Regions from separate parts of the Brachybacterium zhongshanense genome, predicted to be linked through region 3. Evidence: riboswitches for the same ligand, from Rfam matches in the RefSeq annotation. Region 3 holds a riboswitch; each other region holds the start of a gene.
What was found. Region 3 has a riboswitch for thiamine pyrophosphate ahead of thiO (glycine oxidase ThiO). Riboswitches for the same ligand answer to the same signal wherever they lie in the genome.
Positions count from the first base shown of each region.

Region 1: it holds a riboswitch for thiamine pyrophosphate, as region 3 does, so the genes downstream of both, ACZ5AJ_RS12025 (TenA family protein) here and thiO (glycine oxidase ThiO) in region 3, are expected to answer to the same signal.
Region 2: it holds a riboswitch for thiamine pyrophosphate, as region 3 does, so the genes downstream of both, thiC (phosphomethylpyrimidine synthase ThiC) here and thiO (glycine oxidase ThiO) in region 3, are expected to answer to the same signal.
Region 4: it holds a riboswitch for thiamine pyrophosphate, as region 3 does, so the genes downstream of both, ACZ5AJ_RS08470 (ECF transporter S component) here and thiO (glycine oxidase ThiO) in region 3, are expected to answer to the same signal.

Region 1 covers NZ_AP043790.1:2,683,173-2,688,421, forward strand. The annotation lists gene ACZ5AJ_RS12005 (carbonic anhydrase) at 1-385, shown strand, start outside; gene ACZ5AJ_RS12010 (Bcr/CflA family efflux MFS transporter) at 430-1,770, opposite strand; gene ACZ5AJ_RS12015 (TetR/AcrR family transcriptional regulator) at 1,902-2,483, shown strand; gene ACZ5AJ_RS12020 (HAD family hydrolase) at 2,525-3,226, opposite strand; TPP riboswitch at 3,301-3,393, shown strand; gene ACZ5AJ_RS12025 (TenA family protein) at 3,381-4,202, shown strand; gene ACZ5AJ_RS12030 (TenA family protein) at 4,199-4,978, shown strand; gene ACZ5AJ_RS12035 (serpin family protein) at 5,008-5,249, opposite strand, start outside.
Region 2 covers NZ_AP043790.1:1,725,903-1,731,151, forward strand. The annotation lists gene ACZ5AJ_RS07790 (SurA N-terminal domain-containing protein) at 1-285, opposite strand, end outside; gene ACZ5AJ_RS07795 (L-lactate permease) at 537-2,144, shown strand; TPP riboswitch at 2,271-2,381, shown strand; gene thiC (phosphomethylpyrimidine synthase ThiC) at 2,376-4,151, shown strand; gene ACZ5AJ_RS07805 (molybdopterin oxidoreductase family protein) at 4,225-5,249, shown strand, end outside.
Region 3 covers NZ_AP043790.1:3,446,325-3,451,573, forward strand. The annotation lists gene ACZ5AJ_RS15275 (LamB/YcsF family protein) at 1-453, opposite strand, end outside; gene ACZ5AJ_RS15280 (hypothetical protein) at 578-1,438, shown strand; gene thiE (thiamine phosphate synthase) at 1,450-2,154, opposite strand; TPP riboswitch at 2,223-2,328, shown strand; gene thiO (glycine oxidase ThiO) at 2,323-3,561, shown strand; gene thiS (sulfur carrier protein ThiS) at 3,558-3,800, shown strand; gene ACZ5AJ_RS15300 (thiazole synthase) at 3,803-4,645, shown strand; gene ACZ5AJ_RS15305 (ThiF family adenylyltransferase) at 4,639-5,249, shown strand, end outside.
Region 4 covers NZ_AP043790.1:1,874,952-1,880,200, reverse strand. The annotation lists gene ACZ5AJ_RS08475 (ATP-binding cassette domain-containing protein) at 1-1,801, opposite strand, end outside; gene ACZ5AJ_RS08470 (ECF transporter S component) at 1,798-2,478, opposite strand; TPP riboswitch at 2,578-2,685, opposite strand; gene ACZ5AJ_RS08465 (hypothetical protein) at 2,725-3,300, opposite strand; gene ACZ5AJ_RS08460 (M13 family metallopeptidase) at 3,308-5,249, opposite strand, start outside.

The DNA.
Region 1 (5,249 bases), 760 kb from region 3:
CGCGGAGCTCGGCGTCGCCGTGATCGTCGTGCTCGCCCACGGCTCCTGCGGCGCGGTCGCCGCCGCCATCGACCAGACCAGCGCGAACCCCAGCGCCGTCACCCCCGCGATCAAGAAGGAGCTGGAGCACATCCAGCCCGCGGTGCAGCGCGAATGGCTGGCTTCCCACCAGGACACCCCCTATGTGGATCCCACACAGATCGACGCCGACGCCGTCGGCCGCCGGCACCTGGACGAGACGATCCATGCCCTCATGCGCTCCTCGCGGGTGATCAGCGACGCCGTCGCCGCAGGAGACCTCGGCATCGTCGGATGCCAGTACCAGCTGGAAGAGGGACGCGTCCTCCCGATCACCGCCGTCGGGCAGCTGACCATCGACGCCTGACCCGCTCCGCGACCCCGGGTCGCGCGGCCGGCCGCGCTGCGGGCTCAGCGGTGCTGGGCCCGCAGGCTGATCGCCGTCAGCCCCACCCCCGCGGCCGCGAGCAGCACCAGCATCGCCGTCCAGGCCACGGCGCCCGCCGCACCGGCCGCGCCGGCGAGGACCGAGACGCCCCCGCCCACGAGGTACTGGGCGGTGCCGAGGAGCGCGGCGGCCTGGCCGGCACCGCCGTCGGCCGCATCCATGGCGCTGCCCATGGCCGCGGGCTCCGCCATCCCGAAGCCGAGGGCGAGCACGATCAGCGCCGCGAGGAACAGCCCGAAGCCGCCTCCGGCCAGCGCCACCACCAGGGCTCCGACCGCGCCGCACCCGGCGAGGACGGCGCCGGCGAGGCCGAGCCGCAGCGTTGCGACGCGCGAGGCGAGCCGGTGCACGGCGAGGGTGGAGAGCATCATCGCCACCCCGGCGGCGCCGAAGGCGAGGCCGAACTGCCGAGCGTCGAGTCCGAATCCGCCCTGGTAGACGTAGGACGCGCCGCCGATGTAGGCGAACAGCAGGGCGAGCATCGAGATCAGCGCAGCCCCGGGCGCGAGGAACCGCGGGGTCCGCAGGAGCCCGGCGAAGGCGGAGGCGACGGCTCGCGGCCGCAGCGGGGAGCGGCGCTCGGGGACCAGCGTCTCGGGCAGACGGGCCAGGGCGAGCAGCAGCAGGACGGTCCCCAGCAGCGCCAGCACCCAGAACACGGCGCGCCAGCCGAGAGCCGCGTCGACGACCCCTCCGAGGGTCGGTGCGATCACGGGCGCGATGCCGGAGATGCCCAGCAGCAGCGCGTACAGACGGGTGGCCGCATCGCCGACGGCCACATCGCGCACGGTGCTGTTCGCGACGACGACGGCGAGGGCGCCGCCCGCTCCCTGCAGCACACGGGCGACCAGCAGGAGGGTGATGCCGAGCGCGAGCGCCGCGAGCACGGAACCGGTCACGAACAGCGCGAGCCCGAGGATCAGGGGCCGACGACGCCCGACCGCGTCGGAGACGGCTCCGCCGACGAGCTGCCCGATGCCCAGCATGAGCATGAAGAGCGTCAGCGTCAGCTGCGAGATCCCCACGGGCACGCCGAAGACCTCCCGGATCTCCGGCAGCGACGCGAGATACATGTCGATCCCGAGCGACGGGAGCGCGACGGCCCCGATCAGCACGGACATCAGTGCGACCATCGACGCCCGTCCCGGCACGCGCGCCGACGCAGAGGGCATCGCAGGGACCGCCGTCGGAGGCACTGCCGTCGGCTCGACCGCCGTCGTCACCATCGGCATCGCGGAGACCAACGCGGGCTTCTCGGCGCCGGCCGCGTCGGTCCACACGGGACCATCCACCTGGATGCTCATGACCTGGACTTTCTCTCGCAGTCGCCGCGAGGGGAGGACGATGAGACCGGAGCGTCCGCCCGGAGGCGGGCCGAACGCCCCGGAGCGGACTACGACGAGTTTGGACGGTCGTCCAAGACAAGGAGGCGGGTGTGTCCGAGAGAGCACAGCAGAGCCGTGCCGTCGAGCGCCGTGCGGCGATCCTGGAGGCGGCGCGGGAGCTGCTGCACGCGGAGGGGATGCAGGCGGTGTCGCATCGCAGGGTCGCCGAGGTCGCCGGTGTCCCCTCGAGCTCCGTCGGCTACTACTTCTCCACCCGCGAGGATCTGCTCGTGCGATGCCTCGAGGCCGACGAGGAGGTGCGCGCCCAGGCCACCCGCGAGGCCCTCGAGGGCGCGCACCCGGGCCTGGCCCCCGCCGAGATCGGGGCGCGCGTCATCCGCACGATCTGGGGGGACACTCCCGAGGGCATCGTCGGCCGCGTCGGCGCGGCGCTCGACGGGGTGCGCGAGAGCCCGCTGCTGCACGAGCGCATGCGCTCATCCCGCCCCGGCATGGACGAGGACCTGCGCACCCTGCTGATCGCCTGCGGATATCCGGCCGCTCACGCACCGCTCGTGCTGCATGTCGCCAACGGCTCGATCGTCAGCTCCGGGGTCGAGGGCTATGCCGACCAGGCCTTCGACTGCGCCGCGGCCGACGTCGGCGAGCTGCTCACCGCGCTGGGGCGATGACCGCCGCGGCGCATCGGCCGGGGCGCGTCAGCCGGGGAGCGTCAGTCCCGGAGCAGGACGGCCCGCCAGCCCGCCTCGCGCGCACCGCTGACATGCCGGGCGGAGTCGTCGAGGAAGGCCACCGCCGAGCGCGGGATGCTCCGCCCGAGGACCTGCTGGATGCGGGCGTGCGCGGCATCGTAGGCCTCGGCGTCGGGCTTCGCGGCGCCGAGCTCGGCCGAGTTCAGCAGACGGTCCCCGGAGCCATCGGGCCGGAGCATCCTGTCCAGGCCGAATCCGCGCAGCTCCTCGCGCACCCGGTCGGTGCCGTTGGTGAAGACGAAGACCTCCCGACCCGCGCGCCGAGCGTCCTCGAGCACGCCGAGCACGCCGCGATCGAGCGCGGGAGCGCTGTCGAGCCAGGTCCTGAGCGCCTCGTGCGCCGTGTCGGGGTCGATGCCGTCGGCCTCGAGATCCTCGAGGATCCGCTGCCGCCACTGCGCATGGGTGGCACGCCCGCGGACCACCTCCCCCAGCAGCGGGCTGCGCAGGATCGCTCGATAGGCGGTGTCCGTCGGCCGGCCGAGGTGCGCATCCAGACGCTCCCACAGATGCTCGTCGAAGCGGCGGAGCACGCCGTCGAGGTCGCTGACGACCACCTGCATCGTCGGGTCCAGCACGAGCGCGCGGAACGCCTCGAGCGACGGTCTCGGCGAGTCGCCGCAGTCCTCCGACGGGCCGGCGCCCTCGCTTCCGCTGTCCATGCACCCACCCTAGGCAGGCTGTCCCCAGCACGCATCCGCTCCTCCCCCTCCTGCTCCGGGATCCGCTACGCTCGTCGGCGGACACGGGGTGCCCCGCCGGGGCTGAGAACACACCCGAGGAACCTGATCGAGTCAATGCTCGCGGAGGAATGTCATGGAAGAACTGCGCTCGGAAGGCCTGCGCTCGGAGGAGCCGCCCGCTCCCCGGACTCGTCCGGAGGACCCCGGCAGCGCCTCCACCGCCACCGGCTCCACCTTCACCGCCCGTCTCCGGCAGGGCTCCGGCCCCACCTGGGACCTCGCCGTCGGCCACCGCTTCGTGCGGGAGCTGCACACCGGCGAGGTCCCCGATGACGTCATGGCCGGCTATCTGGTCCAGGACCATCGGTTCCTGGACAGCTTCCTCATGCTGATCGGCGCCGGGATCGCAGCGGCCGACACCCCGACCGCCCGCCTGCGCCTCGCACAGTTCGCGGGAGAGGTCGCCGGAGACGAGAACACCTACTTCCTGCGGGCCCTCGACGCTCTCGGCGTCGACGAGCAGCGGCGTGCGACCATCCCCGATTCGGAGGCCACCTCGGGCTTCCTGGACCTGTTCCGCGAGGCCGCCGCCTCCCGCGACTATGCGGTCGTGCTCGCGGTCCTGCTCGTGACCGAATGGCTCTACCTCGACTGGGCGCAGGCCGCCCCGCATCCGCTCCCGGAGAGCTTCGTGCACGCCGAGTGGATCGGGCTGCACGACAATCCCGGCTTCCGCGGGTTCGTCGCCTTCCTCCGCTCGGAGCTCGATCGCGCGGGTGCAGACCTCGAGAGGGACGATCGCGACGGGACTGATCCCGACGGGACTGATCGGCTCGCCGCCGTGCACGGGGCCTTCTCCCGCGCGGTCGACCTCGAGCTGCGCTTCTTCGACTCCGCCTACGCGGACGCGCGCCTCGCCCCGGCCGCGCGAGACCTCGAGGAGGCGCGCCGATGACCCTGTTCGAGCACCTGCGCGCCGAGACCGCCGACGACTGGGACGCCTACACCCGCCACGACTTCGTCGAGCAGCTGGGAGAAGGCACGCTGCCGCTCCCGGCGTTCCAGGACTATCTCGTCCAGGACTATCTGTTCCTCATCCAGTTCGCCCGCGCCTACGCCCTGGCCGCATACAAGGCGCGCAGCCTGGACGACATCCGTCAGGCCTCGTACGCGCTCTCGGGCGTCCTCACCGAGACCTCCCTGCATGCTCGTCTGACCGCGTCATGGGGCATATCCCCCGCCGAGCTCGAGGCGACCGATGAGCGCATGGGGACCGTCGCCTACACCCGTTTCGTCCTGGACTGCGGCGCCTCCGGCGATCTCCTGGACCTCCATGTCGCCCTCGCACCGTGCGCGATCGGCTACGCGGAGATCGGGACCCGCCTCGCTCCGCGCCTCGAGGGACGGCCCGAGCACGCCTACGGCGACTGGATCGCGGAGTACGCGGGCGAGGACTTCCAGGCCTCGGCCCGTGCGGCCATCGCCCGCCTCGACGAGCTCGCAGGCATCGGCCCCGCAGGCATCGGCTCCGCAGCAGCGGGCCCGGCACCAGCGGGCCCGACATATGCGCAGGTCGGGGCTGGCGACCGCACCTCAGCCGGTGCCCTCGCCACCGCTGCGAACCCCGTCGAGGCGCTCACGGATCGTCGCCTGGCTGAGCTCACGCGAATCTTCCGCACCGCCACGCGCCTCGAGGCGGCCTTCTGGCAGCAGGCGCTCGACGCCGTCTGACCTGCCTGCGTCGCCGGGCCGCTGCGTGGTCAGTCGCGGGTCTGGGAGGGATCGCCGATCCAGCCGACGACCAGGGGCGTCAGGGTCGAGGTCTCGATGGCGAGGTAGAGGAAGGGGACGTCGAGGTCGAGGGTGCGGGGCTCGCCGATGTCCGCGGCGCCCTCCTCCATCATCACGGCGGTCGCAGCGGCGGCCTCCATGCCGTGCTCGTCCACGGTGATGACGGCCTTCTGCAGGACCTCGGTGATCTGGAGATCCGCAGCACCGGTGA
Region 2 (5,249 bases), 1.7 Mb from region 3:
GGTGGTCTGTGATGCGGTCATGGCCTGCTGGTACTGCGACTGGTAGACCTCGACGAACTGCTCCTTGGTGATCTCCTCGCCGTTGACCTCCGCCACCGGGTCGGGGACGTCGGAGACGTCGGCCTCGGGGACGGCCGATCCGTCGGCCGAGGACGACTGACCGGCATCGCTCGCAGCCGATCCGCCGGCGTCGCTACCGGCGGACGCGTCGCCTCCCCCGCTGCATCCGGCGAGCGCCAGGACGGCGGTGAGGGAGAGCGCCGCAAGGGCGTGCTTGATCTGCATGGGGTGGTCCTCCTGTCGCGGACGTCTGCGGACGGCCCGGGCGACGGTACACGTCCTACCAGGGCATCGCGTCCCGGATGCGGACAGGGAGCACTGAGGCCGCATCCAGGAACAGTGGCGTTCCGGAACTCTGTCGCGCCGCCGCGCCATCGTGACCATCCGGGACCTTGGTCCTTAGGATGCCGATCGACGACAGCCTCGGTCCTCTGCAGACAGTCCTCTTCCCACCGCCCGTTCGTGAGGAGACGCGCATGTGGTACCAGTCCATCGACCCCCTGGGCTGCCTGCCGTTGTCGGCGCTGGTCGCCGCCCTGCCCATCGTCGTGTTCCTCCTGTGCCTGGTGGCGTTCAAGCTGTCCGGCATCAAGACGGCACTGATCGCCCTGGCCGTGCAGGTCGTCGTGGCGCTCGCAGTCTTCGGCATGCCGGCCTCGGCCGCCGCGGGCGCCGGGATGCTGGGAGCGCTGACGGCGATCTGGCCGATCGGATACATCATCGTGATGGCGGTGTGGCTCTACCGACTGAGCGTCGCCTCCGGTCATTTCGACGTCATCCGCGCCTCGATCGGTGCGGTCTCCGACGACCAGCGCATCCAGGTGCTGCTGATCAGCTTCGCCTTCGGCGCGTTCCTCGAGGGCGCGGCGGGATTCGGCGTGCCGATCGCGATCTGCGCGGCGCTGCTCGTGCAGCTGGGCTTCCGCCCCGTGCGGGCGGCCATGATCTCGCTGGTCGCCAATGCGGCCGCCGGTGCATACGGGGCGATCGGCGTGCCTGTGCTGGTGGGGGCACAGGTGACCGGGCTCGATGTGCTCGAGCTGTCGCGCGCCCTGGTGATCGTGCTGCAGCCGCTCACCCTGCTGATCCCGTTCCTCCTGGTGGTGATCCTCGATGGGCTGCGAGGGCTCCGGGAGACCTGGCCCATCGCTCTGGTGGTGACGATCGTGTTCAGCGGGATCCAGGCGGCGGTGCTGTGGTTCCTCGGCCCCGAGCTCGCGGATCTGGCCGCAGGCCTCGGAGCGATGGTCGCGATCTTCGCTCTGTGCAGGGTGTGGTCCCCGAAGCGGGTGTTCCGCGAGGCTGACGCCCCGGAGCCGGTCCGCACCGCAGCGCCGTCGCTGAAGGAGGTGGGAGTCGCCTGGAGCCCCTTCTACTTCCTCTCGCTGGTCATCCTGCTGTGGTCGATCCCGCCGGTGAAGGCGCTGTTCTCCGAGGGTCTGCCCTCCTTCTCGACGCTCGAGACCGGCATCCCGGGGCTTACGGGGAGCGTCACCACGGCCTCGGGAACCGTCGTGACCGCGACGTGGACCTTCAGCATCCTCGGAGCGACCGGCACCGCGATCCTGCTCGCGGTCCTGGCGACGTACCTGACGACTCCGCGGATCACGGCATCGATGCTGCTCGACGAGCTGCGCGCCACCATCGCGAGCCTGTGGAAGGCGCTCGCCCTGATCCTGGTCATCCTGGTCCTCGCGAACATCGCCAACTACTCCGGGGGCTCGACGTCGATGGGCACGGCGCTCGCCGCCACCGGCCGTCTGTTCCCGCTGATCGCGCCGGTGATCGGGTGGATCGGAGTGTTCCTCACGGGATCGGTCGTCAACAACAACACCCTGTTCGCGCCGCTGCAGGTCGCGACTGCCGAGACCATCGGCTTCACGCCGTCCACCCTGGTCGCGGCCAACACCGCCGGAGGGAACGCCGCCAAGGTGATCTCGCCTCAGTCGATCGCGATCGCTGCAGGCGCCGTGGGCCTGTCCGGCCGGGAGAGCGAGATCCTGCGAGCCTCGATCCTCTACAGCCTGGGGATGCTGGCCTTCCTGTGCGTGTGGATCTTCGTCCTCACCCTCATGGGCGGCTGAGCCGTACGGTCCTCTCTCCTCGCTCTCCTCGCTCTCCTCGTCCGAGGACGGTCCGCCGCACTCCGGGACGGTGCACTGCACTCCGGGACGGTGCGCTGCGCACCGGCACCCATGTGATAGACAGTCCGCGACCCCACGGGGGCCCTCGGCAGAGGGCTGAGACCGGGCTGCAGCCGCCCGGGACCGTAGAACCTGATCCGGCTAGCACCGGCGTAGGAAGAGAGGCCGCAGATGACTGTGCGCTCCCCGCTGTCCGAGCAGTACCCCTCGCACTCCCTGGACCATCTGGAGGATCCCGAGCACGGGATCCGGGTTCCGGTGACCCGCATCGACCTGGAGCCCACCGGTGAGGTCCCCAACGAGCCGTTCATGGTGTACCGGACCGCCGGCCCCGGCAGCGTCCCCGAGGAGGGGCTGGCGCCGATGCGCAGTCCGTGGATCGCCGAGCGCGGCGACACCGAGGAGCATGAGGCGCGCGCACGGAGACTGGCCGACGACGGCCGGGCCGCCTTGCGCCGCGGCAGTCCGTCGCAGCAGTGGCGGGGCCGTCGGCCCCTCCCCCGTCGGGCGCTGCCCGGGCGGACCGTCACCCAGATGCACTACGCGAGGCGCGGCATGATCACCCCCGAGATGCGCTTCGTGGCGCTGCGGGAGGGTTGCGACGTCGAGCTGGTGCGCTCCGAGGTCGCCGCCGGACGGGCGATCATCCCCGCGAACGTCAACCATCCGGAGTCCGAGCCCATGATCATCGGCCGGGCGTTCCTGGTGAAGATCAACGCCAACATCGGCAACTCAGCCGTCACCAGCTCCATCGCGGAGGAGGTCGAGAAGCTACGCTGGGCCTCCCGCTGGGGCGCGGACACCCTGATGGACCTGTCCACCGGCGACGACATCCACACCACCCGCGAGTGGGTGATCCGCAACTCCCCGATCCCCATCGGCACGGTCCCGATCTACCAGGCTCTCGAGAAGGTCGACGGCGACGCCTCGGCGCTGACCTGGGAGGTCTATCGCGACACCGTCATCGAGCAGTGCGAGCAGGGCGTGGACTACATGACCGTCCACGCCGGAGTGCTCCTGCGCTACGTGCCGCTGACCGCGGACCGGGTCACCGGCATCGTCTCGCGGGGCGGATCGATCATGGCCGGGTGGTGCCTCGCCCATCACCAGGAGAACTTCCTCTACACCCGCTTCGACGAGCTGTGCGAGATCTTCGCACGGTACGACGTCGCGTTCTCCCTCGGGGACGGGCTGCGACCCGGTTCCCTGGCCGACGCGAACGATGCCGCACAGTTCGCCGAGCTGGACACCTTGGCCGAGCTCACCCATCGGGCCTGGGAGCACGACGTCCAGGTGATGGTGGAGGGACCCGGCCATGTGCCGCTGCACAAGGTGCGGGAGAACGTCGAGCGCCAGCAGGAGCTGTGCTCCGGGGCGCCGTTCTACACGCTGGGTCCGCTGGTCACGGACATCGCCCCGGGCTACGACCACATCACCTCGGCGATCGGGGCGACGGAGATCGCCCGCTACGGCACGGCGATGCTCTGCTACGTCACCCCGAAGGAGCATCTGGGGCTGCCGGACCGGGAGGACGTGCGCGCCGGCGTCGTGACGTACAGGATCGCCGCGCATGCCGCGGACATCGCCAAGGGTCATCCGGGGGCGGCCGCCCGCGACGCCGCGCTGTCCAGGGCCCGCTTCGAGTTCCGGTGGCGGGATCAGTTCGCACTGGGCCTGGACCCGGAGACCGCCGAGTCGTTCCATGACGAGACGCTGCCCGCCGAGCCGGCCAAGACCGCGCACTTCTGCTCCATGTGCGGGCCGAAGTTCTGCTCGATGAGGATCTCCCAGGACATCCGGGACACCTACGGCAGCGCGGAGGCGCAGGTTGCGATCGCCGGGATGCAGGAGCGCAGCCGGGAGTTCGTCGAGCGGGGAGGAGCCATCTATCTGCCGGATCCGACTGTCGTCGGCGACGACGGGACCACCCCTCGCCCCGTGCCGTGACCCGATCGTGACCGGAGGGTCCGGGCGCTGATCGGATGCTGAGCAGGCCCGGGGTCCATCGCACCCTCGTTGCATGAGCCTGTCGACCGTCCCCGCGCGCCCGGCGAAGACCTCGTTGCCCGTCGGCACCGTGCCCGGCACCACGGCGACGCACTGCCCGTACTGCGCCCTGCAGTGCGCCCAGTCGTTGACCGTGGGGCCGGGAGCCGCATCGGACGGCTCCGGGGAGGTCACCGTGGACGGGCGGGACTTCCCCACGAACCTCGGAGGCCTGTGCCGCAAAGGATGGACGAGTGCGGAGGTCCTCACCGCTCCCGACCGTCTGCTGCACCCGCAGATCCGCACTGCCGACGGAGGCTTCCGCGATGCCTCCTGGGACGAGGCTCTCGACCTGATCGCGGGGAAGGTCCGCGAGCTCCAGGAGCGTGATGGCGCCGACGCCGTCGCCGTGTTCGGCGGCGGCGGGCTCACCAATGAGAAGGCCTATGCGCTGGGGAAGTTCACCCGAGTGGTGCTGGGCTCGCGGTTCATCGACTACAACGGACGCTTCTGCATGGCGGCCGCGGCGACCGCCTCGAACCGTTCACTGGGGCTGGACCGGGGCCTCGCGTTCCCGCTCGCCGACCTCGGCGGATCGGACTGCGTCCTCCTGCTCGGGTCGAACGTCGCCGCCACCATGCCCCCGTTCGTGCAGCATCTCGCGGGCGTCCGCGAGCGCGGGGGCCTGATCGTCATGGATCCGCGCGAGTCGGCGACCGCGAGGCTCACGGCCGACGGCAGAGGGACCCATCTCGCCCCGGTCCCCGGCACCGACCTGGTGGTGCTGCTCGCCCTGATCCACATCGTCCTCGCCGAGGAGCTGTACGACGCCGAGTACGTGGCCGACCGCACCACGGGCATCGAGGACCTCGCCCGCTCCGTGGCCGCATGGTGGCCCGAGCGTGCCGAGGGCGTGTGCGGCATCGGCGCCGACCGTCTGCGCGAGGTCGCGCACCTGCTCGCCGACGCCTCGCCCTCACGGGGCGGCCGGGGAGCGCACCTGCTGACCGGTCGTGGTGTCGAGCAGTCCACCCAGGGCACCGCCACCGTCACCGCGAC
Region 3 (5,249 bases):
AGCCAGGACCGCAGCGATCACCGCATCGGCCTGCGCCGCGTCATGGGCGAGGGTGTTGTAGAGGGCTCCGTGCGGCTTGATGCCGACGACCCGGGCGCCGACCGCTCCGGCGATCGCGAGCAGGCTCCCGGTCTGGGCGATCACCTGATCGGTCAGCTCCGCGGGAGCGATGTCCATGCGCCGTCGGCCGAATCCCAGCAGATCCGGGTAGGCGACGTGCGCGGTGATCGCGACCCCGCGCGCATGGGCGGCGCCGACGGCCCTGCGCATCGTCGAGGGGTCCCCGGCATGGCCTCCGCAGGCGATGTTCGCCGTGGTCACGATGTCGAGCATGGCCTCGTCATCGCCCATCGACCAGGCGCCCCAGCCCTCGCCGAGGTCGGCGTTCAGGTCGATCGGCGAGCGGGGAGGGGTGCCCTGCGGCGGGTCCTGCGAGAGGGTGCGGGCGGTCATCGAGGTCGTCTCCTCCTCGGGATCGACGGGGATCGGGCCGACGGGGCGTGCCGAAGTCGCCCGATCGAGCTGCGGCACCCTCCCATTGTCGTCCCCCCTGTCCTGAGCCCGTTACGCTCGCACGATGAGCGAACCCGGTGATCGCCCAGCCCGCCCCCGCCCTGACGACGCCCGCGCCGCAGGCCCTCGCGCGCACGGCACGGGCTCGGTGCTCGCACGCGCCGGCGCCTCGGAGCCGGAGCCGCTGCTGTCCCTGACCGACGAGCAGCTCGTCGGCCTGGAGGGGACCGATGCGCGTCAGCCGTCCGCGCTGCCCTGGCTCGACGCCCGGCCGGACCGGGTCGAGGAGGCCGCCGAGGTCGCTGTGCGGGGCCTGCTCGCAGCCGGCCGGCTCGAGCCGTTCCGCGACCCGGGGACGGGGGCGGAGGGGCTGCGGCCGGACCCGGAGCTCGCCGAGGTCCTCGTCCTGCGCCGGACCGCCGCGGTCTTCACCACCCTCGAGCGGACGGTGCGGACCGTGGACGGCGCCGCGACCCGTCGCGTCCACTGGTACGTCGATCCCGACGGCGTCCTCGAGGAGGAGGTCACGGGAAGCGGGATCCATCGCTTCACGCCGCTGCGCCCTGCCCAGGCGGCCGGGCGCCTCGCCGCGGTGATCGACCCCGACGGGACTGCCGGGGACAGCCCCGTCCACGACTCGCCGACGGAGAGCGCCCCGCAGCGCCGGGTCGTGCTGCGCGCCTCGGAGCTGACGGAGACCAGCGCGATGGCGCGCCGGCTCGCGGCGGCCCGCGGGATCGCGGTGCTCACCTCCGTGCGCTCGAGCGATGCGGGAGTGCGACAGGTCAGCCTCTATCCGACGCCCGAGGAGGTGCTCCTGATGGAGGCGCTCGACCCCACCGCCCCGGATCCGCGCCTGCAGGTGACGGTGCTGGACGCGGACGCTGTGAGGGCACTCGCGGTGGAGGTCGTCAGCTCCCGCTGAGCGGCGGGCCGTCAGCTGGCGTCGAGCGCCTCCCTGAGGGCGCGCGCGGCGGCCTCCGGATCCTCCGCAGCGGTCACGGCCCGCACGACGACGATGCGCTCGGCACCCGTCGACAGGATCTCCGGCACGCGGTCCGCATCGATCCCGCCGATCGCGAAGAACGGCTTGGGCTCGGGACCGGTCCGCTCGGCGGCCGCACGGGGGAGGTCGAGGCCGACGGGCTCGCGGCCCGGCTTCGTCGGCGTCGCCCAGACGGGCCCGGTGCAGAAGTAGTCGATGCCGGGATCGGCGTCGGCCTCGTGCATCTGCTCGAGGGTGCGGGTGGAGCGGCCGACGAGGACGTCGGGACCGACCAGCGCGCGAGCATCCGCCGTGGTCAGATCCCCCTGCCCGAGGTGGAGCACATCGGTGCCGGCGAGCACCGCCACGTCGGCCCGGTCATTGGCGGCGAGCAGCGCGCCGTGGGCGTCGGCGACGGGACGCAGCGCCCGCAGCGCCTCGACCTCGGCACGGGCCTCGGCGCCCTTGTCGCGCACCTGGAGGATGTCCACGCCCCCGCGGAAGGCGGCGTCGGCGAAGGCGAGCAGGTCATCGAGCCCGCGGGAGAGGTCCACGCACACGTACAGGCGCGCGCTCGCGAGGGCGGCTCGGCGCTGCTCGCCGGTCTCGTCCCGGCTCGCGCGTCGCCGGGAGGGGGTCTGCTGATCAGCGGTCATGCGCACAGCGTCCCACAGCAGGACCCGCCGGACGGCCCGACAGCGCCGATCGGGGGCGCGTAGACTCGGCTCCGTTCCGTGGGAGCCCGGTCGGCGGGCTGAGAGGGCGCGAGGCGCCGACCACCAGCACTGGATGCGGATCATGCCGTCGTCAGGAGGAATGCGCCCGTGCAGCGTGTCGTCATCATCGGAGCAGGCATCGTCGGCCTGCTCACCGCCCATGAGCTGCGCCGTCGCGGGCATCGCGTCGAGATCCGCTCCACCGGGGTCGCCGAGCAGGCGACCTTCGCCGCCGCCGGGATGCTCGCGCCCGCCGCCGAGATGCAGTACGGCCAGAGCCCGCTGTGGCGGATGATGCGCGAGGCCGAGCAGGACCATCGCGCGCTCGCCGCCCGCCTCGCCGAGCGCAGCGCGGCCCGCTCGTCGGCCGGGGCGGACCCTCTGCCCGATCCGGGCTACCGCGATGCCTCGACCCTCGTCGTCGGCCGCGACGCGGGCGACCTCGCAGCCCTGAGCGACCTCGCCGCCGTGCAGCGGCGCAGCGGCGCCTCCGTGCGCGAGCTGACCGGCGCCGAGGCGCGGCGCGAGGAGGGCGCCCTCCTGCGCGGCATCAGCGGAGGCGTGCTCCTCGAGAGCGACCACCAGGTCGATCCGCGCCGCCTCGCCGCCGCGGTCCGCGCCGACCTCGAGGCCGACGGCCCCGACGGGCCCGCCGTCCCGATCCGCCTCGGCGCCGTCCGCTCCCTCGCGGAGCTCGACCCCCTCCCGGAGGCCGACGACGACGCGGCCCCCGCCGACAGGATCATCCTGGCCGCCGGGCTCGGCGTCCCCGGGATCGACGGCCCCCACCGCGCTCTCGACCTGGCGATGCGGCCCGTGCGCGGAGACGTGCTGCGCCTGCGCGTCCCCGACTCCCTGCTGCTGCCGGGGGAGGAGAACCTGGTGGGCCGCACCGTGCGCGCGATCGTGCGCGGCCGGCCCGTCTATCTCGTCCCGCGGGACGACCGGACCCTCGTGCTCGGCGCCACCAGCCGGGAGGACGACCTGGCAGGCACCTCCACCGGCGGTGTGCTGCAGCTGCTGCAGGATGCCGCCGAGATCCTCCCGGCGATCCGCGAGACCGAGCTGATCGAGGTCACCACCCGCGACCGCCCCGGCACCCCCGACGACATGCCCCTGCTCGGCGCCGTCCCGACCGATCCTCGCGTGATCGTCTCCACCGGATGCCACCGTCACGGGATCCTGCTCTCGGCGTGGGCCGCGCAGCGCACCGCCGACCTGGTCGACGGCGCGCCGCTCCCGCCCGAGCACGCCGAGCTGATGGACGCCGTCCGGCCCGACCGCTTCACCCCCGCACCGCAGCCCGCGCGCACGAGCGCGTCCCCCGCCCTCGAGGAGGCCCGATGACCATCACGCTGAGCGTCAACGCCGAGGAGGTCGAGGTCCCCGCGGCCTGGACCGTCCGGGACCTGGTCGCCCATAGGCTCGGTCAGCAGGTCGGCGAGGACGGACGATCGGCCGACGGCGGAGCGCTCGGCGTCGCCGTCGCCCTCGACGACGCCGTCGTCCCCCGCAGCCGCTGGGCCGCGACGCCGCTGGCCGCCGGGGCCCGCTGCGAGTTCGTCACCGCCGTCCAAGGAGGCTGAGCATGGGCACCACCGCCGTCCTGACCGAGGATCCTCTGGTCATCGCCGGGGAGCCGCTCTCCTCGCGCCTGATCATGGGGACCGGGGGCGCGACCGACCTGGCCGCCCTCGAACGGGCGCTGGTCGCCTCCGGGACCGCCCTGACCACCGTCGCCATGCGCCGCTTCTCCGCCGAGACCGGCAACTCCGTGTTCGCCATGATCCGGCGCCTCGGCATCCGCGTGCTGCCCAACACCGCCGGCTGCTACAGCGCCCGCGACGCGATCCTCACCGCCGAGCTGGCCCGCGAGGCCCTCGAGACCGACTGGATCAAGCTCGAGGTCATCGCCGACGAGGACACCCTCCTGCCCGACGGGATCGAGCTGCTCGAGGCCACCGAGCAGCTGGTCCGCCGCGGCTTCACGGTCCTGCCGTACACGACCGACGACCCCGCCCTGGCCCGTCGGCTCGAGGACGCGGGAGCGGCCGCCGTCATGCCGCTGGGATCGCCGATCGGCACCGGCCTGGGCATCCTGAACCCCCACAGCATCGAGCTGATCTGCGAGCGCGCCGGCGTGCCCGTCGTCCTCGACGCCGGCATCGGCACGGCCTCCGATGCGGCGCTCGCCATGGAGCTGGGCTGCTCGGCGGTCCTCGCCGCCTCCGCCGTGACCCGCGCCCAGGACCCCGAGGCGATGGCCCGCGCCATGGACCTTGCCGTCCGCGCGGGGCGCTCCGCTGCGCTCGCCGGGCGCATCCCGCGGCGTCGTCTCGCCCGCGCCTCCTCGGCCTTCGACGGCCTGATCGACCCCGTCGCCGCCGTCGCCGCCGACGCCCCTCGCGGACGGGAGGCCGAGTCATGGTGAGCCTCCCTCCGCTGGTCGAGCCCGGGCCCGAGCTGACCCCCGCCCAGATCGAGCGCTTCCGCCGCCAGATCACCCTCGCGCGCATCGGCACGCTGGGGCAGCGCCGCCTCGGGAACGCGCGCGTGCTGGTCATCGGCGCCGGAGGGCTCGGGACCCCTGCCCTGCAGTACCTCGCGGGGGCGGGCATCGGCACCCTCGGCATCGTCGACGACGACGTCGTGGACCTCTCCAACCTGCACCGCCAGGTCATCCACGGCACCGACGTGCTGGGCACGCCCAAGGTCGACTCCGCGGCCGCGGCGGTCGCCCGCATCAACCCCGACGTCCGCATCGAGACCCACCGCGTGCGCCTCGGCCCCGACAACGTCGTGGAGCTGCTGCGCGGCTACGACCTGGTCCTCGACGGGGCCGACAACTTCGCCACCCGGTATCTCGTCGCCGACGCCAGCGAGATCACCGGCGTGCCCGTCGTCTGGGGCGCGATCCTGCGCCACCACGGGCAGGTGAGCGTGTTCTGGCCGGGCCGCGGCGCTCACTACCGGGACGTGTTCCCCGAGCCGCCCGCCCCCGGCGAGGCGCCTTCCTGCGCGGAGGCGGGGGTCAT
Region 4 (5,249 bases), 1.6 Mb from region 3:
GAGCGGCCTCCTTGAGGCCCAGCAGCCAGGCGTCCGCGGAGAGTGCGGGCGCGTCGCCGAGGAGCGCAGTGGTCCAGGCGAGGCTGGCGGCGGACAGCGCGATGGGTGCCATCCGCACTGCCGCTCCCCGCAGGCTGCGGATCGCGAGCGGCGCGAGCAGCACCGTGGGGAGCAGCGCCAGCAGGCCTCCCTGCCAGGTCTGGACTCCGAAGGATCCGATCGCGGCGAGGATGCCGATCAGGCACAGGACGAGCGGGTTCAGCGCGTCAGCGGGGATCCGCGGCCGACGGATCACGGGGAGGACGCGTCGGTCCGGTCCCGGGGCGCCCGTGGCCCCCGGGGCCCCGTCGGCCGCGGCTGCGGCCACCGGGCCGGGCAGATCCAGGCGGGCATCCGCTGCAGCCGCCAGATGGTCATCGTGGGTCGCGGCGAGGATCGCACCGCCGTTCGCAGCAGCCTCCTCCAGGAGCGCCAGCACGGCGCTCCGGCGCTCGGGGTCCAGCCCGACCGTCGGCTCGTCGAGGACCAGGAGGCGCGGCTTCTGCGCGAGGGCTGCGACGATCGCCAGCCGACGCTGCTCGCCGCCGGACAGGGTGTAGGGGTTCGCCTCTGCGAGCTGGTCGAGGCCCGCGGCGGACAGCAGGCGGTCGACGAGGTCGGAGTCATCCGCCCAGGGAGAGGCCTGCGCCTCGTCGCGCACGGTGGCGGCGACGAAGGAGTGCTCGGGGTTCTGCGGGACCCAGGCGAGATCACGCCCGGACGGAGGGTCGACGCGGCCTCCGGCCGGGGCGTCCAGGCCGAGGAGAACCCGCAGCAGACTCGTCTTGCCGCTGCCGCTGGGGCCGCAGAGAACGGTCAGCGTCCCCGCGCGCAGCGTCAGATCGATGCCGCGGGCGAGCACACCGGACGTGCCGTCGCGGCGGGCGATCGCGGTGTCGGTGAGCGAGGCCACGACGTCTCCCCGAGCCCGAGCAGCCTGGTCGCCGGGCGGAGGCTGCTCGCCGCCGCCCGCGATGGGCCCCGGCCCTGCGACAGGCCTCGCGAGCGATCCCGACCCCGCCGCGGACCCCGCCATGGTTCCCGTCATGGATCCCGTCAGGGATCCCGCGACGGGCGGCTGCACGAGTCGCGGATGCGCCTCGAGGACCTCGTCGGGGGGACCGTCGGCCAGGATGCGGGCTCCGTCGCCGAGGACGATGAGACGCTCGACGTGCTCGGCCCACGGCACGACATCGTGGTCGGCGACGACGAGCGTCGCGTCGCCGATCACGTCCAGGATCGCCCGTCGGACGGTGCCCGCCGTCCTGCCATCCAGCATGGACGTCGGCTCGTCCAGCAGCAGCGCCCCCGGGCCGAGGGCGAGAGCCCCGGCCAATGCGATCCTCTGCTGCTGGCCCCCGGAGGCTTCCCACGGCGGACGGGTGGAGTCCACGTCGACGCCGGCCGCGTCGAGGGACTCTCGGACCCGATCGGCGATCTCGGCGCGGTCGAGCGCCGCGTTCTCCGGCCCGAACGCCGCCTCGCGGCCGACGGTCGCAGCGATCAGAGCGTTCGTCGGGTTCTGCAGCAGCAGACCGCGCTCCCCGGGGCGCGCGGCCCCGGGGGCCTCGCCCCGGAGCTCCCCGGCCTCGGGATCGAGCAGACCCGCGAGCGCCCGCAGAACAGTCGACTTGCCGCTGCCGCTGGCTCCGGTCAGGAGCACCCGCTGACCGCGGGGGATCTCCAGGGTGAGGTCGTGGACCGTCGGGTCCAGGCGCGACTGCGGGCGCCAGCTGAGCCCACGCAGCTCGAGAGAGGTCATCCGGAGATGGCCCCGGACCCTGCCCGCGGGGTGCCGGAGGCGCCGGAAGCATCCTCGGCAGAGCTCTCCCGTGTGCCCTCACCTGCGGCTCGACGTGCGACGAGGCGCATCTCGGCGTGCTCGCGTCCCGCGGGCAGCGCGTCCAGCGCACCGGTCTCCGCCAGTGCGCGCACGACCGCCCAGCCCAGCGCACCGCAGGCGAGCGCGCCGGAGACCAGGGCGAAGCCCAGCAGGACGATGGCGAACGGCCAGCTCATCTCCGGGTAGTAGGCGAAGCGCTCATAGACCCATTCCAGGGCTGCGGCGATCACGCCGCCGAGGATCGCCACCGGGAGCGTGAATCGGCGGTAGCGGAAGGCCAGGAAGGCGATCTCGACGCCTCCGCCCTGCAGGACCCCGGAGACGACGGTGCCCCAGCCCCACTGGCCGCCCAGGAGCATCTCGAGGCTGGCAGCGATGAGCTCGGCGAGGAGCGCGGCGCCGGGCTTGCGCACGACGAGAGCCGCGATCATCGCGGGCAGGAACCAGATGCCCATCAGGAGCCCCTCGGCGGGCCGGAACAGGGCGGTGAGCGGGCCGATGAGGCTGTACAGCGCCCCATATCCCAGGAACGCGACGCCGAAGGCGGCGCCGATCGCGACGGTGACCAGCAGATCCACGGTGCGGAAACGCGTCATCTCATACTCCTTCCACGAGCGGAAGGGGCGCAGGCGCATCGCAGCGGCGGACGATCGTGCGCCGTGCGTCGCGCGCCGACGGCGTGCGACGGGGATGCTCCCGCGGAAATCCCGACTCCCTACGCCGGTGTGACCCGGATCAGGTTCGAGGGTCTGCGCACTGCTGCGCACTCTCAGCACCCGGATGGTGCTCCCCTGTCAGTTGGATGACCGTCCGCGAGCATACCGCAGCCCGGGCTCGTGCGCTCAGCGGCGTGCGCGGATCGCCTGGTCGACGGCCTCGGCGGTCGCGACCGGGTCATCGGGGGAGAAGAGGAAGTGGGGTCCCTCGCGGCTGATGATCTCGACCATGGTCCCGGGGCGCGTGACCAGCAGCCGATAGGTCTCCTGGGCCTCGCCGGTGGTGAAGATGCGCCGTCCGCCGACGGGCCTGAGCTCCTCAGGCGTCGAGGACATCGCCCGCCCTCGACGCCACCCGTAGCCGCCCACGGTCACCCCCACGCTGGAACCGGGGACCTCGCGCAGCTGGACGGTGCGGAACTGCTCGAGCGGCCACGGACGCCGCGGAAGGAACCCGCCGAGGCTGACGGTCACCCCGTGCTCGTCGACGATGAAGCGGGTGCGCTGGTTCATCCACGTCCACAGCGCGATCAGGACGAACACGCCCATCGCCGCGACCAGCAGCAGCGGCGAGTCGAGCGTCGGCCGCTGGGCGAGCACCGCGGTGGCGACGACGCCCGCCAGGAGCGTCAGTCCGATGCGGGTCCAGCCGACGGCCGTGGGCCGAGTGGTCCCGACGTAGAAGGGGGCCTCCGGTCTCATCGGCGGGTCACCAGATGCGGACGCGGTCCTCGAGGGCGCGGTGCATGGCATCGCCCTCGCGCACTCCGAAGGCCTCGTGGAACTCGTCGATGTGCCCCGCGGTGATGTTGCATCGGAACTCGGCGGGGGAGTGGGGGTCGGTGGCCAGCAGCTGGACGGCGGCCTGCGGGCGGTTCTTCGCGCGCCACACCGTCGCCCAGGAGAGGAAGACCCGCTGCAGGCCGGTGAAGCCGTCGACCTCCTCGGCCGCCGACTCGCCGGCGGTGGCCAGGTACGCCTTCACGGCGATCGAGAGGCCGCCGAGGTCGCCGATGTTCTCGCCGATGGTCAGGGCGCCGTTGACGCGATGCTCGTCGCCGAGGTCGCGGGGGCTGAGCTCGGAGTACTGGGCGATGAGGGACGCGGTGCGCTCGTCGAAGGCCGCCCGATCCTCCTCGGTCCACCAGGAGACCATGTTCCCGTCGCCGTCGTACTTCGAACCCTGGTCGTCGAACCCGTGCCCGATCTCGTGCCCGATCACGGCGCCGATGCCTCCGAAGTTCACGGCGTCGTCGGCGTCCGCGTCGAAGAACGGCGGCTGCAGGATCGCGGCGGGGAAGACGATCTCATTGGCGCCGGGGTTGTAGTAGGCGTTGACCGTCTGCGGGGTCATGTGCCACTCGTGGGGGTCGATCGGCCCGCCGACCTTGGCGAAGTCGAAGGCGGCGTCGGCCCGGCGCGCCTCGCGCACGGAGGCGACCAGATCGCCGGGGACCACCTCGAGGTCCTCGTAGGTCCGCCACTCCGAGGGGTAGCCGATCTTCGGCGTGAACTTCGCGAGCTTCTCGAGGGCCTTCTCCCGGGTCGCCGGGGTCATCCACTCGAGCTGCGAGATCGAGGAGCGATAGGCGTCGACGAGGGCGTCGACGAGGACGACCATGCGCTCCTTGTGGGATGCGGGGAAGTGCCGGGTCACGTACTCGCGACCGATCGCGAAGCCGAGCGCGCCCTCGACCACGCCGACCCCGCGCTTCCAGCGCTCCCGCAGCTCCTCGGCTCCCGACAGGACCGTCCCGTGGAAGGCGAAGTCCTCGTCGACCAGGGCCGAGTCCAGATACGGGGCGTAGGAGGAGACGGTGTGCAGGGCAAGCCAGCTGCGCAGCACCGCGAGGTCCTCGCCGGCGAGCAGCTCGGCGGCCGCCGAGACGTACTCCGGCTGACCGATCGAGACCACCTCGAGAGCGGCCGACGGCGCCTCGGTGCCCTCGAAGAAGGCGTCCCAGGGGAAGGCGGGCGCGAGCTCACGGCGCGCCTCGGCGTCCATCGGGTTGTAGGACCTCTCGCGGTCGCGCAGGCGCACCACGTCCACGTGGCAGTCCGCCAGCCGGATCTCGAAGTCCATGACCGCCCGGGCCAGAGCCGCCGCATCGCCCGCGACGAGGCCCTCGCGGCCGGCGAGGCCGACGAGCTCGGCGAGGTTCGTCAGATGGTCGACGTACGCCTCTCGGATCTCTGCATAGGAGTCCTCGCGGTAGTAGGACTCGTCCGGCAGACCGAGACCGGCCTGGTGGATCTTGACCTGGTAGCGGGTCGAGTCGCGGTCATCGGTCCATACGTACGCGGCGAGCGGTCCGGTGCCTGCGGCCGCCGACCCGGTCAGCCGCACGAGCTGATCCAGGGAGTCGACGGCGAGGATCTCCGTCAGCAGCGGCTCGAGGGGCGCGGTGCCGGCGGCCTCGATCGCCTCGGTGTCCATGAACGTCCGGTACAGGGCGCCGACCTTCTCGAGGTCGCTCGCGGGAGCCGCGTCCTCGGGCAGTGCCGCGGCGGCCTCCTCGACGATCGCCCGCACGTTCTCCTCGGACAGATCGCGCAGGCGACGGAACTCGCCGTCGCTCGCACGGTCCGCGGGGATCACGTGCTCGGCCAGCCAGCGGCCGTTGACATGGCCGAAAAGGTCGTCCTGGATC